Regions from separate parts of the Candidatus Jettenia sp. AMX1 genome, predicted to be linked through region 2. Evidence: riboswitches for the same ligand, from Rfam matches in the RefSeq annotation. Region 2 holds a riboswitch; each other region holds the start of a gene.

Region 1 (4,270 bases), on a different contig from region 2:
AACAGGAGTCAGATAGAACAGTAGCATAAGCATCATGCTCATCATATGCTGTATATCACGATAAAAGACGTTCAGGGTTGCAATCGTTAAACCAAGACTAACAATCAAAATGCCCTGGATGAGGATAAGCAGGGGAAGGGTTAATAAAGCCCATGTCAGAGTTTTGCCGTAAAAGATTAACATGCCAAAAAGTATCGGCATGGCTACTACATAATTCAGTAAGTTTGATAGGGTATTCACAATAATAAGAATAGCGGGTGCAAAATTGGGCCGTCGAACTAAATCCCGATTATGAATAAAGAGATTACCTGCTGAACCCAAACATGTGCTGAACCACGTCCATGGCAGTAAAGCACAGAAGACAAAAACCGGATAGGCTTCAATCTTCAGTGGGACAACGATATCGAAGAGGAATACTAGTACGATGAGTTGAGCTAAGGGGATCACAAGTGACCAAAGGACGCCAAGTACCGATTGTTTATAACGTAAAGTAAAATCGCGACGCACGAGGTGGTATAGTAAGTCCACGTGGTAGACCAATGAACTCCTATGGTGTGACTTCTTATGTAAGGTAGAAATACTTCTTTCAGAAGGATAAGCAAGATTTAAATCGGTTGGAGACATCTTTATGTAAAAATACGATATTCTAAGAAATACCCTAACTTAATGTATATCAAAGATATATCTTGTTATCAAGATAATTATTGTTATAAATTATTTGGGAGAAAATGGTAAATGATAAATTTGTGTTCCATTACAAAATTTAGGCTCTTAATGTTTTAGTCTTAAAATGGGGTCTGATTTTTGCGGTACAAGAGAAATTTTTCTATTAAATTTCTTATTCTCCTGAAATTATCTGTACTGAAAAGGGAGAGCGCAAGGCCCAGATAACTTCTTATTCCAAATGGACGTAGCCGTATTGTTTTAAAAAATATTTCTCTTCCTTTTTTGAAATTTCCGGTGCAACAATACAGTAAGCCAAGATATATATACTGATGACAGTAAATTTTATTATTTAAGGTGAAAAATTGATTGTATTTTTTCAGAATTGTTTCAAATCCTTTAATTTGTATATCCAAATTAGCAGAAAGTCTATTTTTGTGAATGTAATACTTAACGAGAGGTTTTTCTATATAATCAAAATGAAATTCTTTTGCAATCCGGATCCACATATCATAATCGGTTCCAAAGATTATGTTCTCATCGAATAAATTTACCTTGTAAAAGCATTCTCTTCTGAGAATAACAGTAGAGGGAACTCCAATATAATTTCTTACAAATATATCGTGATAAATGTCTCCTCGTTTTATGGGAATCCTTCGGCGTAATATTTTTCCCTTCGTTGTATCTACTACTAAATAACCCGTATATATACATCCAACTTTGGATTCGCTATCTTTTAATAAATCAACTTGTAGCTGGAGTTTTTCCGGTAACCATTCGTCATCGTCATCTAAGAATGCTATGTATTCAGCATGTGAATTTATTATTCCCGTGTTTCTGGCACCGGCTTCTCCTTTATTTTCCTTATGGCGTATATACCGTATTCTCTCATCATGAAAATTCTTTACAATTTCCTGCGTATTATCTTGTGAACCATCATCTATTACAACTATCTCAAAATCCTGAAATGTCTGATTTAATACACTGGTAATTGCCGAGTGGAGAAGCTTAACACGATTATACGTAGGAATAATTATGCTAACTTGTGACATCTATTATATTCCATTCAACTAAGATTTGTTTTGATGTTGTTCCTACACGCACTCTTAAAACACAAAAACCTTACTCTGAGAATATTAAGTCAAATATTCTCAGAGTAAGGTTCTCTGATTTATTTCAAATATATTTATCATGTTCGGTGGTAGGGCTATCTTTAATCATACTGGTAGAGGCGTATCATGATACGCCTCTACCAGTATGATTAAAGATCCTTTACTTTGCGTCCCCTGATCACTCAGGGTTTGCCTTTGTCGTTTTGATTTTGACTATGTATATCTTATCCCACGTCTTCTCGCAAAACTTTAAGTGCAACTTGTTTGTGTGGAATAACAGATTATACATACTTATTTATTAATTATATTCAAGTATAGCATTTTATGTCAAATAAAATATAGTATTATTGGAAATTAAGCCATCTCGATAATTGCTGAGAAAACTCTTCCCCATTCCAATTATATATCTGGATGCGAGGTAACTGAAAACAGTTTGTATCTCTTCCAATAATACCAGAAGCATTCGTACAAGCACAATGAAATCCGGCTTCTTGCACAAGGGTGACTGTTTCTTCCGTATAATCGCACTCTCTGCCATAAGGATATGCAAAACTTGTTATTGGACGGCTCAGTATCTCTTCAAGATACGCTTTACTTTGAAGTATCTCTTTTCGTTGCGTAGCCAGTGGGAGTGTGGAAAGTATTGGATGTGTTACGGTATGCGCCCCAATCTCAATAAGTTTTCCTTGTGCCAGGGCGTATACATCCTCAAATGAGAGAGAGTCAGGAGTTTGTTGATCAGTATCGGTTGACCTGATATTAACCCACAGTAACAGTTTGTCAATTACCTCTTGTTGTTCTTCTTCTGACAAATGGTGTAACAGTTCATAAAGGGAGAGATAAATGACGTGGCGGGCACAAGGATCGTCTTTTTCCCAATTCATCCAACGGCGATAGTTCCAATAGTCCTCATGATAGCTCTGAACTGCTTTACTCGATTCCCATTGGTTAATATTTTTATTCATACTTAAGCGAAGCGTCTTTGATAACATATCTGGCTGTAGCAATAGATTATCCAGTTCCTCCCACCAGAAATCACACATCTTTCCAATATATCCGGTAGTAAGGAACATCGTTGCCGGGATATCGTGGCATTCCAGCAATAGTTTGGCATTATGGAGGTTATCCGCATAATCATCATCAAAGGTAATTGCTACCGATTTATGCGGGAGATTTTTATTATGGAACGCTTTAATCAATTGCTGTAGTTGTATTGGCCGGGCGTACTTTTGCAAAATCTCCAGGTGATCAGAGAAATTTTGTGGGGTTATACATAAAGAATTGGGATCTGAATGCTCTTCAGTTATACGATGATAATGCAAAATAAGTATCTTTCGGTCAAATAGCTTCTTAAGCCTCCGGGCAGTTTGTAGTAATTTATTTATTCTGCTTATCATCATAATAATGTTACCTCATGCTTTTGTTATTCTAACATACTAAGTGTTCCGAAAAATAAGATCTTGATGAGAATTTTTCTCGTTTTATTTTTTGAATTATCTCTGCAGGACTTATTAATTCCGGTGATGTCTGGAGTGGAATAATGCTTCTCTGCCCTGATAGCGCAATACATTTGCCAAAATGTTCTTTTACAGAAAAATTTAAGAAAATATATAAGTTTTTTCTATAAATAACTTAACAACACATACTTATGATAATCATAAGAGGTATTCTAATGGTATTTATTTTATGTTTGAAGGAAACACTCTAGGTTTTATGTAGGTATATACATACATAGATCTTATATATTTATTTTTAAGTAGATATATCATAAATATTTACATAATATCTCATAATCGTTATAAAAAAATACTCCCTGTATATGATTGCATACATTATCAAAGGAATGAAAGCTTAATAATAGGGGTTAATGATTGAAGAGATGGAAAAAATGGTAACTGAGAAAACGGAAGATCAAGGACTATATTCAGATTAACTCTTCCACTTCAGATTTTGGAGTGCGCATCATGAGATTGCTTACCGCATCGAGCGGACTTTTATCGGTGAAAAGTACATTGTAGATCTCTTTTGTGATTGGCATTTCTACGTTCCATCTGTTTGAAAGCGCTGTAACAGATTTTGTCGTCCAAACACCTTCTGCAATTTGTTCCATACTCTTTAGGATTTCAGACAATTTTCTTCCTTTTCCAATTTGTTCTCCGACCCAGCGGTTTCGTCCGTACGGGCTAATACAGGTCGTTATTAAGTCGCCTAATCCGGTAAGTCCTGCGAAGGTGCTTCTCTGTGCTCCCATAATGATACCCAGACGGCTAATCTCTGCTAATCCGCGGGTAATAAGGGCTGCCTTAGAATTATCGCCAAATCTCAAGCCATCGCAAATACCAGATGCGATAGCAATTACGTTTTTCATCGCTGCGCCTAACTCGACACCGATCATATCGGGATTTGTATACACTCTAAACCTATCTGTGGTGAAAACCTCTTGAACGAATTGTGCTAAACCCGCATCCTGCGAAGATGCGACAGTCGTTGTGGGC
Region 2 (4,270 bases):
TACTTTCACTTTTTGTCGGGAATGCAGTTCTTTTCTTTGCTATCATCTCTTCCCGTGAGGCCCTCATTACTTCCAAGGTTATTTCATGATGGTTGCTCTTTGCTGCATAACCTTCAACATTTTTAATGACCATACCCCGTCCGAAAGAGGGGATTTGTTTCAGGATATTTTTTGCCTCGGAACTCCAGCTCATGGTGAAGTTTTCTTCAACCCCAAAGGTTTCGGCTGGTGCTAATTGGATAACTGTATTGCCATATTTCCCCGGGATATAATTGCACCATCCATCTTCATCCATCTGGTTCCCTGAGGTTGCAAGCGCCCTTGCCCTGCATCCTTTGCAGATGTACTTAAACTCACAGACACCGCATCTGCCATTCAGATCAGTATTTCGCAAAGTTTGAAAATCGGGGGTATTTTTCCAAATCTCCACAAAACTTTTCTCTCTTACATTTCCGGAAACATTAGGCATATAAGGACACGGTGTAACATCGCCTTCCGGTGTGATCCTGCAGTAGTGGGTAGCAGCCGGACAACCGCCAGCATACGTCCTGATGAGTGGAGAGGTGGTATCATGTTCATACACAATCCTTCGGTAGTGTGGTGCGCATTTTGCTCCCACCATCATTTTCCCCTGATAGTTCTTTTGTATAGTATAAAGCTGGTGCAATGCCTGATCGTACTGCTGCGGTGTAATATCGGTCAACTCCTGACCTTTACCGGTACAGACCAGAAAGAATAGGTTAAATACCCTGGCACCAAGATTATATGAGAATTCGATAATATTGGCAATCTCATGAAAATTCTCTTTCGTGACGGTTGTTTGTATTTGGAATTCGATGCCTTGCCTGCGGCATGCCTCAATTCCGTTGAGGGTATCATCCCATGCACGTGAAATCCCCCTGAATTTGTCATGTCTTTCAGGCATTATAGAATCAAGGCTAATACCAATACCGGTTACACCACTTTGTTTCAATCTCTTTGCCACATCATCATCAATTAAATTCCCATTCGTGCCCAGCACTATCATCATCCCTTTCTGAGAGGCATAGGAGGCAAGATCATAAATATCCTTCCTTAATAGTGGTTCTCCACCCGTAAGGATTAGCAGCAAGTTAGGATTAAGCTCTGCCATTTGATCTATAAGCTTAAACCCTTCCTGAGTGCTAAGCTCATTGGCGGATTGCCTGGTTAATGCATTGGTATCGAGGTAACAATGGCTGCAACGCAAGTTGCATCGATAGGTCGTGTTCCAGGAGATTGCATAGGGTTTGTAATTCATTTTAAAAGCCTTTTATTATAGATAATACTAAAGATAATGTGAAAAATGAATCTTTCATGATAATTTTACTATGAGCTGTCTGTGAGCACAATAGTTTTCTCTCTCTGCTTATGATAAGCAGATCTGAGATCGGGCAATGCTCTATGCAAATAATATAAAATTGAGAAAGAAAAAACAATGGATATATCTCTGAATACTCTGTATCAAGGAACATTTGTGTACTACAAGATACATTTTTGTCATGTAAAATTTTTTGAACCTATTTCATACAATACGTATGTTAAGATGAAAAATATGATAAATATTGAGCACTATTAACGATTTGTAGTTGCTATATCGTTTATTGGTATGTAAAATGCTAAACGTAACGTTTGTATCTATAAAGTTAATTTTTGAAACCTGATAAAGGCAAACCATTCGAAAGGATGGGACGCAAAGCCACTGGCCTAAATCTTCATTAAGAATATGGTAGCAGGGTTGCCGGGCGAATACAGCACTCCATAGGCCGCTGTGTTTGTTACGGCCAAATTTTATAAAGGGGTGCTGGCATGTTATTATCTCACGTCTCGAAATTCTTTGTAACAATCCCTATTTTTGCTTTCCATACAAAGAACTGGTTTTGTGCAGAATGGTTATACAAACAGTTTATTCCCTCTGTTGTTGGCTTTTGGAGTATTGTCCGTAACATTATCAGGCGTAAACGTGCTAAAAAGACGCTTCGTGCAAGCGAAAGTAAATATCGGCTCCTCTTTGAGAGTCTTCCTCAGAGAATATTTTCTAAGGATAAAAATTTCGTATACATGTCTTGTAACGAGAATTTAGCCAGAGATCTCCATATCAGGCCAGACGAGATTACCGGAAAGACCGATTATGATTTTTTCCCCAAAGAACTTGCCGAGAAATATAGAACTGAGGATAAGCGGGTTATAGAATCAGGGCAGACAGATGACAGAGAAGAGAAATATATCGTAGATGGACAGGAATTGATTGTCAGGATGGTGAGAACCCCGATAAAAGATGAAAAGGGTAATGTTCTTGGCATCTTAGGCGCATTTCTGGACATCACGGAAAAGATAACCTTGCAAAGAGAAGCTGAACGGTCCAGACATCTGGCATCATTAGGTGAACTGGCTGCGGGTGTAGCCCACGAGATCAATAACCCCATAACCGGTGTTATTAACTGTGCCCAGATACTATTTAATAAAAGTAGCGAAGGAAGTAAGGAAAGGGATATTGCCGGCCGGATTATCAAAGAGGCTAACCGTATAGCGAACATAACCAGCAGTCTTCTTTCTTTTGCAAGATTTGGCGATTCAAAGGAGAAGAAGAGCATCGTTAGCATCCGCGAGATAGTGGCGAATACGTTTGTCCTGATAAAGGCGCAATTGCGAAAAGAGGGTATTACGATAAAGTTAGACGTTTCTCCAAAATTGCCCCAAATTATTGCGCACCCTCAGCAGATACAGCAAGTCTTTCTGAATGCTATCAGTAATGCGCGATATGCCTTAAACCAGAAATATCCAGAGGTGCATGAGAATAAAATCCTTGAGATTATCGGGGAAGAAACAACGATAGACAACCGTCCGGCGGTAAGGATTACCTTCTATGATCATGGCACGGGTATACCTGCCAGGATACGAGATAGAGTAGTAGAACCGTTTTATACCACAAAGCCCCGGAGTAAAGGAACGGGCTTAGGATTAAGCATCAGTTACAGTATTATCAGGGACCATGAGGGTAGGCTTGCCATTGATAGTGTTGAAGGTGTATTTACCAAGGTTATTATAGTTCTGCCAGCATTCAAACCGACATAGCAGATTTTCTTCATTTCTTCGTTAAAATCATATCCACGATACTATTGCATAGTTGTTTCAAATAAACTAAAATATATTCGTTTTAAATTTCTAATCAGGAATAGGTTAAGGCTTATGAGGGACTTTGGGACCGTTTGGGTGTATTGATGAACAGATTTTCATGTCCCCCCCAAAGCAGTGCTGGCGAAATATCATAGTACGGAAATTTTTCATAGGTAAGCTATAAAGTGATCGAAATAAAACCAATAAAAGGAAAAGTCAATGCAGTAGTTAAGGCTCCAGGCTCAAAGAGTTATACAAATCGCGCCCTTGTTACGGCTGCACTGGCTGACGGACAATCTATAATTTCTCATGCCCTTTTTAGTGATGATACTAAATACATGGCATCTAGTTTAAATACCCTGGGAATACCCGTTAAAGAAGAGCAAAATGTTAATAGGTTTGTGGTATACGGTAAGAGCGGAACTATTCCAGTAAAGCAGGCAAATTTGTTTATTGGAAATGCAGGTACAGCGATGAGATTTTTAACTGCTATGCTAACCCTGGGAAAAGGGGTCTATGAGATAGACGGTGTTTCGCGCATGAGGGAAAGGCCTATACAGGATTTACTTGATGGTTTAAGACAGCTTGGGGCAGATGTCAGCTCGAAATACCATAATGGTTGTCCGCCGGTACTCGTCGGAGGAAAGGGATTATCCGGTGGATCGGCTGTTGTAAAGGGAGATTTAAGCAGCCAATACTTTAGCGCCTTATTAATGACAGCTCCTTATGCTCAGAAGGATATCGTTATAGAAGTGAAAGGCAGCCTGGTCTCGAAGCGTTATGTAGATATGACTCTTGCATTAATGCGTCAGTTTGGGGTAAACGTTAGCAACGATAACTACAGAACATTCTTCGTCAAATCCGGGCAACGTTATCGCGCTATGCATTATGAGGTGGAGGCAGATGCATCAGCCGCTTCTTACTTTTTTGCTGCTGCGGCAATTACCGGTGGAAAGGTTAGAGTTGAAGGAATCGGAAGTGATTCCCTGCAGGGAGATATTCACTTTGTAGACGTCCTTAAGGAAATGGGTTGTAAGGTTACGATGCATGTTGATTGGATTGAGGTGCAGGGAGATACGCTGCATGGGGTGGACGTCGATATGGGGGATATGCCGGATGTGGTGCAGACTTTGGC
Region 3 (4,270 bases), on a different contig from region 2:
TTTCAAAAAGCTTTATCATTTTCCTTGAAAAAGATATCATTTTTTGTATAATTTACCGAACCTGTATAAATAAGTTTTAAATTTACAGCACTTCTGATAGCAAACAGGGTAAATTTTGCAGGAATTGGTGTACAAAATAGACAGGGTTTCAAGCGTGATATTTTTATTTAAGCCTGCTGTGTAATGTTTTGATAAGCGAGTTATGCGCCAGTAGCTCAGCTGGATAGAGCATCGGATTTCTAATCCGGCGGTCGAGGGTTCAAATCCTTCCTGGCGCGTTGTTTATTACATAAATATTAAGTTTTTTCTCCTATAGAGTGTGGTGAGCGTAGCTCAGATGGTTAGAGCATTAGACTGTGGCTCTAAGGGTCGCGGGTTCGAATCCCGTCGCTCACCCCATAACATACTGATATCAGTCTGGTTTTCTTTGCTGCTTCTCTGGCATTACATTTACAAGCAAGATAGTTCATAACAAATAGCCTGTATTTGTCATATCTTGCTGCACAGACATCGACATGTTTCAGATGTTGATGAGTATTTTTTCATTTGTAACCATTTCCAGAGATTCTTTTTGCCATATTTATCACAGTCAGGAAACTTAACCACCACCGTATCCCTAGTACTGTCGGACGAAAGGAAGGGGAAGAGATAGGCCAACCTAAACTATATAGATCCAGTGCCTTACTCTATCCAGAATTCCCATTATCATTAGTCGGTAATAAGCTCTCAGTTTTATTATTAATTGCGTTAAGATTGCTTTCCACAATTCTTCTTAACAATATATACATAAATGGTTACAAGTGTTATGTAAAGTATGAATGTTAAATATCATTTTAAATTTGAGGAGTAATAATATAGGAGTAATAATAAATGAAGGTGTTTGATAGGATTGAGATTAATCCGCGAGTATGTAATGGTAAGCCAGTAATTAAAGGCACCAGGATACCTATATCAGTAATTCTTGAACTGATAGCAGAGGATAAGTCATGGCAAGAAATACTCGATGGTTATCCTGAGCTGACGAAAGGCGATATCTATGCAGCTTTGCATTATGCAAAGGTATCACTTGATCATAGTGAATTAGAAGAAATTAATGTCTAAGCCGTTAAAATTATACTTAGACCAAATGTTTCATGTGAATGTTGCCCAAGCTTTGCGTGAACAAGGATGTGATGTATTGCGTGCTTCTGAAACGGGCCAGGCAAGAGCGGACGACTATCAGATTTTAGAAAAGGCAATATCCGAAAATCGTATATTAATTACCCTTGATGAGCATTTTGGAGATTGGGCGGTATTACCACTCAGTAGCCATCCAGGGGTTATTCGAATTAAGGTGAATCCAACCACTTCCGGAAAAGTTATTAAACTTCTTTTGCATTTCTTACGCAAGAATCATACATCAGAACAATTTAAAGATCATTTAGTTATACTATCAGAAAAATGTGCAAAATGGATTCTAACTGTAACATATTAATAATAAAAAGCTTAAGAAAAAGGTACGACGAGTTCGAATCCCGTCGCTCACCCCATTACTCTTTTAATCAAAAGGGATCACGTTTGTGATTCTCATACCTTACAATAAAGATTCGCTCTCTGTGTCCATGCTTGTGAAGTTTATTGTACATCCCCTGGATTTAGCCAGCCTGATTTAAGTGAATCATAAGAGCTTGCCTGACTCCATTAACCATCCAAAATTATCTCCTTTTCAAGTAGTTACTATTCCTCTCCATGATAGTCTTCAAAATTAAAAATAAAATAAAATTGATTTTTTTGTGTTCTATGATATATTCACGTAAACGTAAAATAAATTTTACTTTGCTATACATCATTATATAGTAATGCTTTAAAATCATATGGGTAATTATAGATAAGGTAAACTAAAAATATAAAATTTATTTAGATTCATTATGAATGCGTAAAGTCTTCCGATAAAGGCAAACTCTGAGTAATCAGGGGGCGCAAAGGAAAGGGTCTTGTAACCGTGGACAGTGTTCGTGAACAGTGTCAGTATAAGTAAAAGACACTTACACCCATAACTGGAACGATGAAAATAAGATAGCCTTACTGCCGAAGATATTTCTATAAATATCTTTGCAGTAAGGCTTTTTTGTTTTATGGCCAGCAGGAAGAGATTTCTCATAATAACTACGTATTAATTTTAAAGTATTTATTATAACAAAATTATCACAGGATGTAGATAGAAAGTTAATGAAAAACAAACCAGTTTGCCTTTATTAACGACCAGGGTATTGTCATCTGATAAATTAAGGGGGGGATTTAAATGTGCTGTGCGTACTGGCGTAAAATTCTTTTAATCTACTCAATGCTCTTTGCTGTGTTTATTTCCCTTTTTTCACTCGTAATCAACTCAGCAACATTTGCTCTGGATACCGATGCTTACGTCAGCCTGGTTCGGTCTGTAGAGACTGGTTATCATAACATCCCAAACCCTGCGGGTCTTGCTTTCTCTCCAAGAGCCAGGAAATTCTTTATTGTGGATGCCCCCAAATCTGCCTTGCCTTCAGCAAAAATTTTCGACATCATGATGATGACTTCTTCTGGTGATTTGGTTAGTTCAGTTCGTACACAGATAACGGATCCTGTTAACATAGCTTTTGATAGCAAGGCCAATCGCTTGTTAATCTATCAGCCGGCTGTCCATAAATTGATTGCCGTAAAGGCTATGGCTGACGGCAATCTGGATCCTGCTAAGGTTACTAGTTTTGATGCCCGGAAGTTTGGTCTTCGGAGGCCTAACGGTATGACTATTGACCCGTCCAGCGGAGGTCTTTTTATCCTTGATAGTGCTGTGCCGGAAATTATCCATGTTACGCCAAATGCGGATCAGGGTTTTGATGATGCATCGATTTCCTATGTATGTTTAGAGCAAATCGGCATATCTGATATTCGGGGTATTGCCTTCAATCCTGCCAATGGCCATCTCTATATCCTGAGTTTTACTGAGAAAAAGCTGTACGAATTCACGAAGTCAGGAAAGGTTGTTGCGATACGTGATGTATCAGAATTTAATCTCAAAAACCCACAAGGTATGATTTTCGCTCCGAGTGGAGATCTAACGGATGATCCATCACAAATGAACCTGTACATTGCCGATTACGGTCCTGACAATAAGAGAAGCCAAAAAGCCCATGTGTTGAAAAATGCACAGACATATGATGGTAAAGAAAAAGATGGAAAGCAAATGCAGGGTAAAATTGTTGAGTTATCTCTTACTCAAACACCTGGTGTGGCATCTACAAGCAGCTCTTCCCTGGTGCAGACTATGGATCTCTCTCTACTTTCTCCACCCAGCCCGGATCCGGCAGGTATTACCTACCTTTTATCCTCTAATACGCTCCTTGTTTCTGATGGTGAAGTTGATGAAATGCCTATCTTTGTCGGTGTTAATCTTTTTGAAATGAGCCTGACCGGTAACTTACTGGATACCCTCAGTACAACATCTTTTTCGTTTGAGCCGGCAGGTTTAACGATTAATCCTGTTAATAAGCATCTCTTCTTTACTGACGATAATGTATGTAAGGTATTTGAGTTAGACCCCGGGGTTGACGGACTTTATGATACCTCGGATGATATAGTTACTTCTTTCAGTACGTCAGACTTCAGTTGTTTCGATCCTGAGGGGATTGCTTACGATAGCACACAAGGAGCACTTTTTATAGCAGATGGTGTGAGTTCTGAAATCCATCGGGTTGCACCGGGAGATAACGGTGTTTTCAATGGTGTGCCACCGACGGGTGATGATCGGGTGACACATTTCGATACGGCGATTCTTGGAGTGACTGATCCTGAGGGTATTGAGTTTAATCCGGATAATGGCCATTTGTACCTGATCGGTAAGCCTCCAAATATATTGGCTGAGATAACAACATCAGGTACCCTCAGGCGGGTGTTTGATATTTCTGCTGCGAATGCCCGGAAACCGGCGGGCCTTGGCTTAGCTCCCGGCAGTTTAGACCCCAATATCAAGAACATTTATATCGTTGACCGGGGAGTTGATAATGATCAAAATCCAAATGAAAATGATGGCAAAGTATATGAAATATCTCTGCCTCCAATTTCGCCGGGCAATCAAGTACCCACGGTTGATGCTGGATCCGACCAGACAATTATCTTACCGGCGGATGCCTCTCTGGATGGCTCTGTTTTTGATGATGGTCTGCCGAATCCTCCCGGTGCAGTGACCGTTACCTGGAGTAAGATTCGCGGGCAAGGTATTGTTACCTTTGCTAATGCCAATGCTATTGATACG

The links. A riboswitch is a leader RNA that binds a small molecule or an ion and turns the genes downstream of it on or off. The one in region 2 is predicted to bind cyclic di-GMP.
Region 1: linked by a shared signal. The riboswitch ahead of FBQ94_RS04070 (glycosyltransferase family 2 protein) and the one ahead of FBQ94_RS16960 (two-component system sensor histidine kinase NtrB) in region 2 are both predicted to bind cyclic di-GMP.
Region 3: linked by a shared signal. The riboswitch ahead of FBQ94_RS06435 (PKD domain-containing protein) and the one ahead of FBQ94_RS16960 (two-component system sensor histidine kinase NtrB) in region 2 are both predicted to bind cyclic di-GMP.

Annotation. Positions count from the first base shown of each region.
Region 1 covers NZ_SZPP01000011.1:80,074-84,343, forward strand. Annotated here, with positions in the region: gene FBQ94_RS04065 (ABC transporter permease) at 1-540, opposite strand, end outside; gene FBQ94_RS04070 (glycosyltransferase family 2 protein) at 786-1,715, opposite strand; cyclic di-GMP riboswitch class I at 1,858-1,979, opposite strand; gene FBQ94_RS04075 (polysaccharide deacetylase family protein) at 2,120-3,175, opposite strand; gene FBQ94_RS04080 (NAD(P)H-dependent glycerol-3-phosphate dehydrogenase) at 3,700-4,270, opposite strand, start outside.
Region 2 covers NZ_SZPP01000079.1:2,279-6,548, reverse strand. Annotated here, with positions in the region: gene FBQ94_RS16965 (radical SAM/SPASM domain-containing protein) at 1-1,279, opposite strand, end outside; cyclic di-GMP riboswitch class I at 1,677-1,764, shown strand; gene FBQ94_RS16960 (two-component system sensor histidine kinase NtrB) at 1,828-3,093, shown strand; gene aroA (3-phosphoshikimate 1-carboxyvinyltransferase) at 3,321-4,270, shown strand, end outside.
Region 3 covers NZ_SZPP01000015.1:199,666-203,935, reverse strand. Annotated here, with positions in the region: tRNA gene FBQ94_RS06455 (tRNA-Arg) at 205-278, shown strand; tRNA gene FBQ94_RS06450 (tRNA-His) at 323-399, shown strand; gene FBQ94_RS06445 (DUF433 domain-containing protein) at 871-1,101, shown strand; gene FBQ94_RS06440 (DUF5615 family PIN-like protein) at 1,094-1,474, shown strand; cyclic di-GMP riboswitch class I at 1,924-2,072, shown strand; partial or broken gene FBQ94_RS06435 (PKD domain-containing protein) at 2,282-4,270, shown strand, end outside.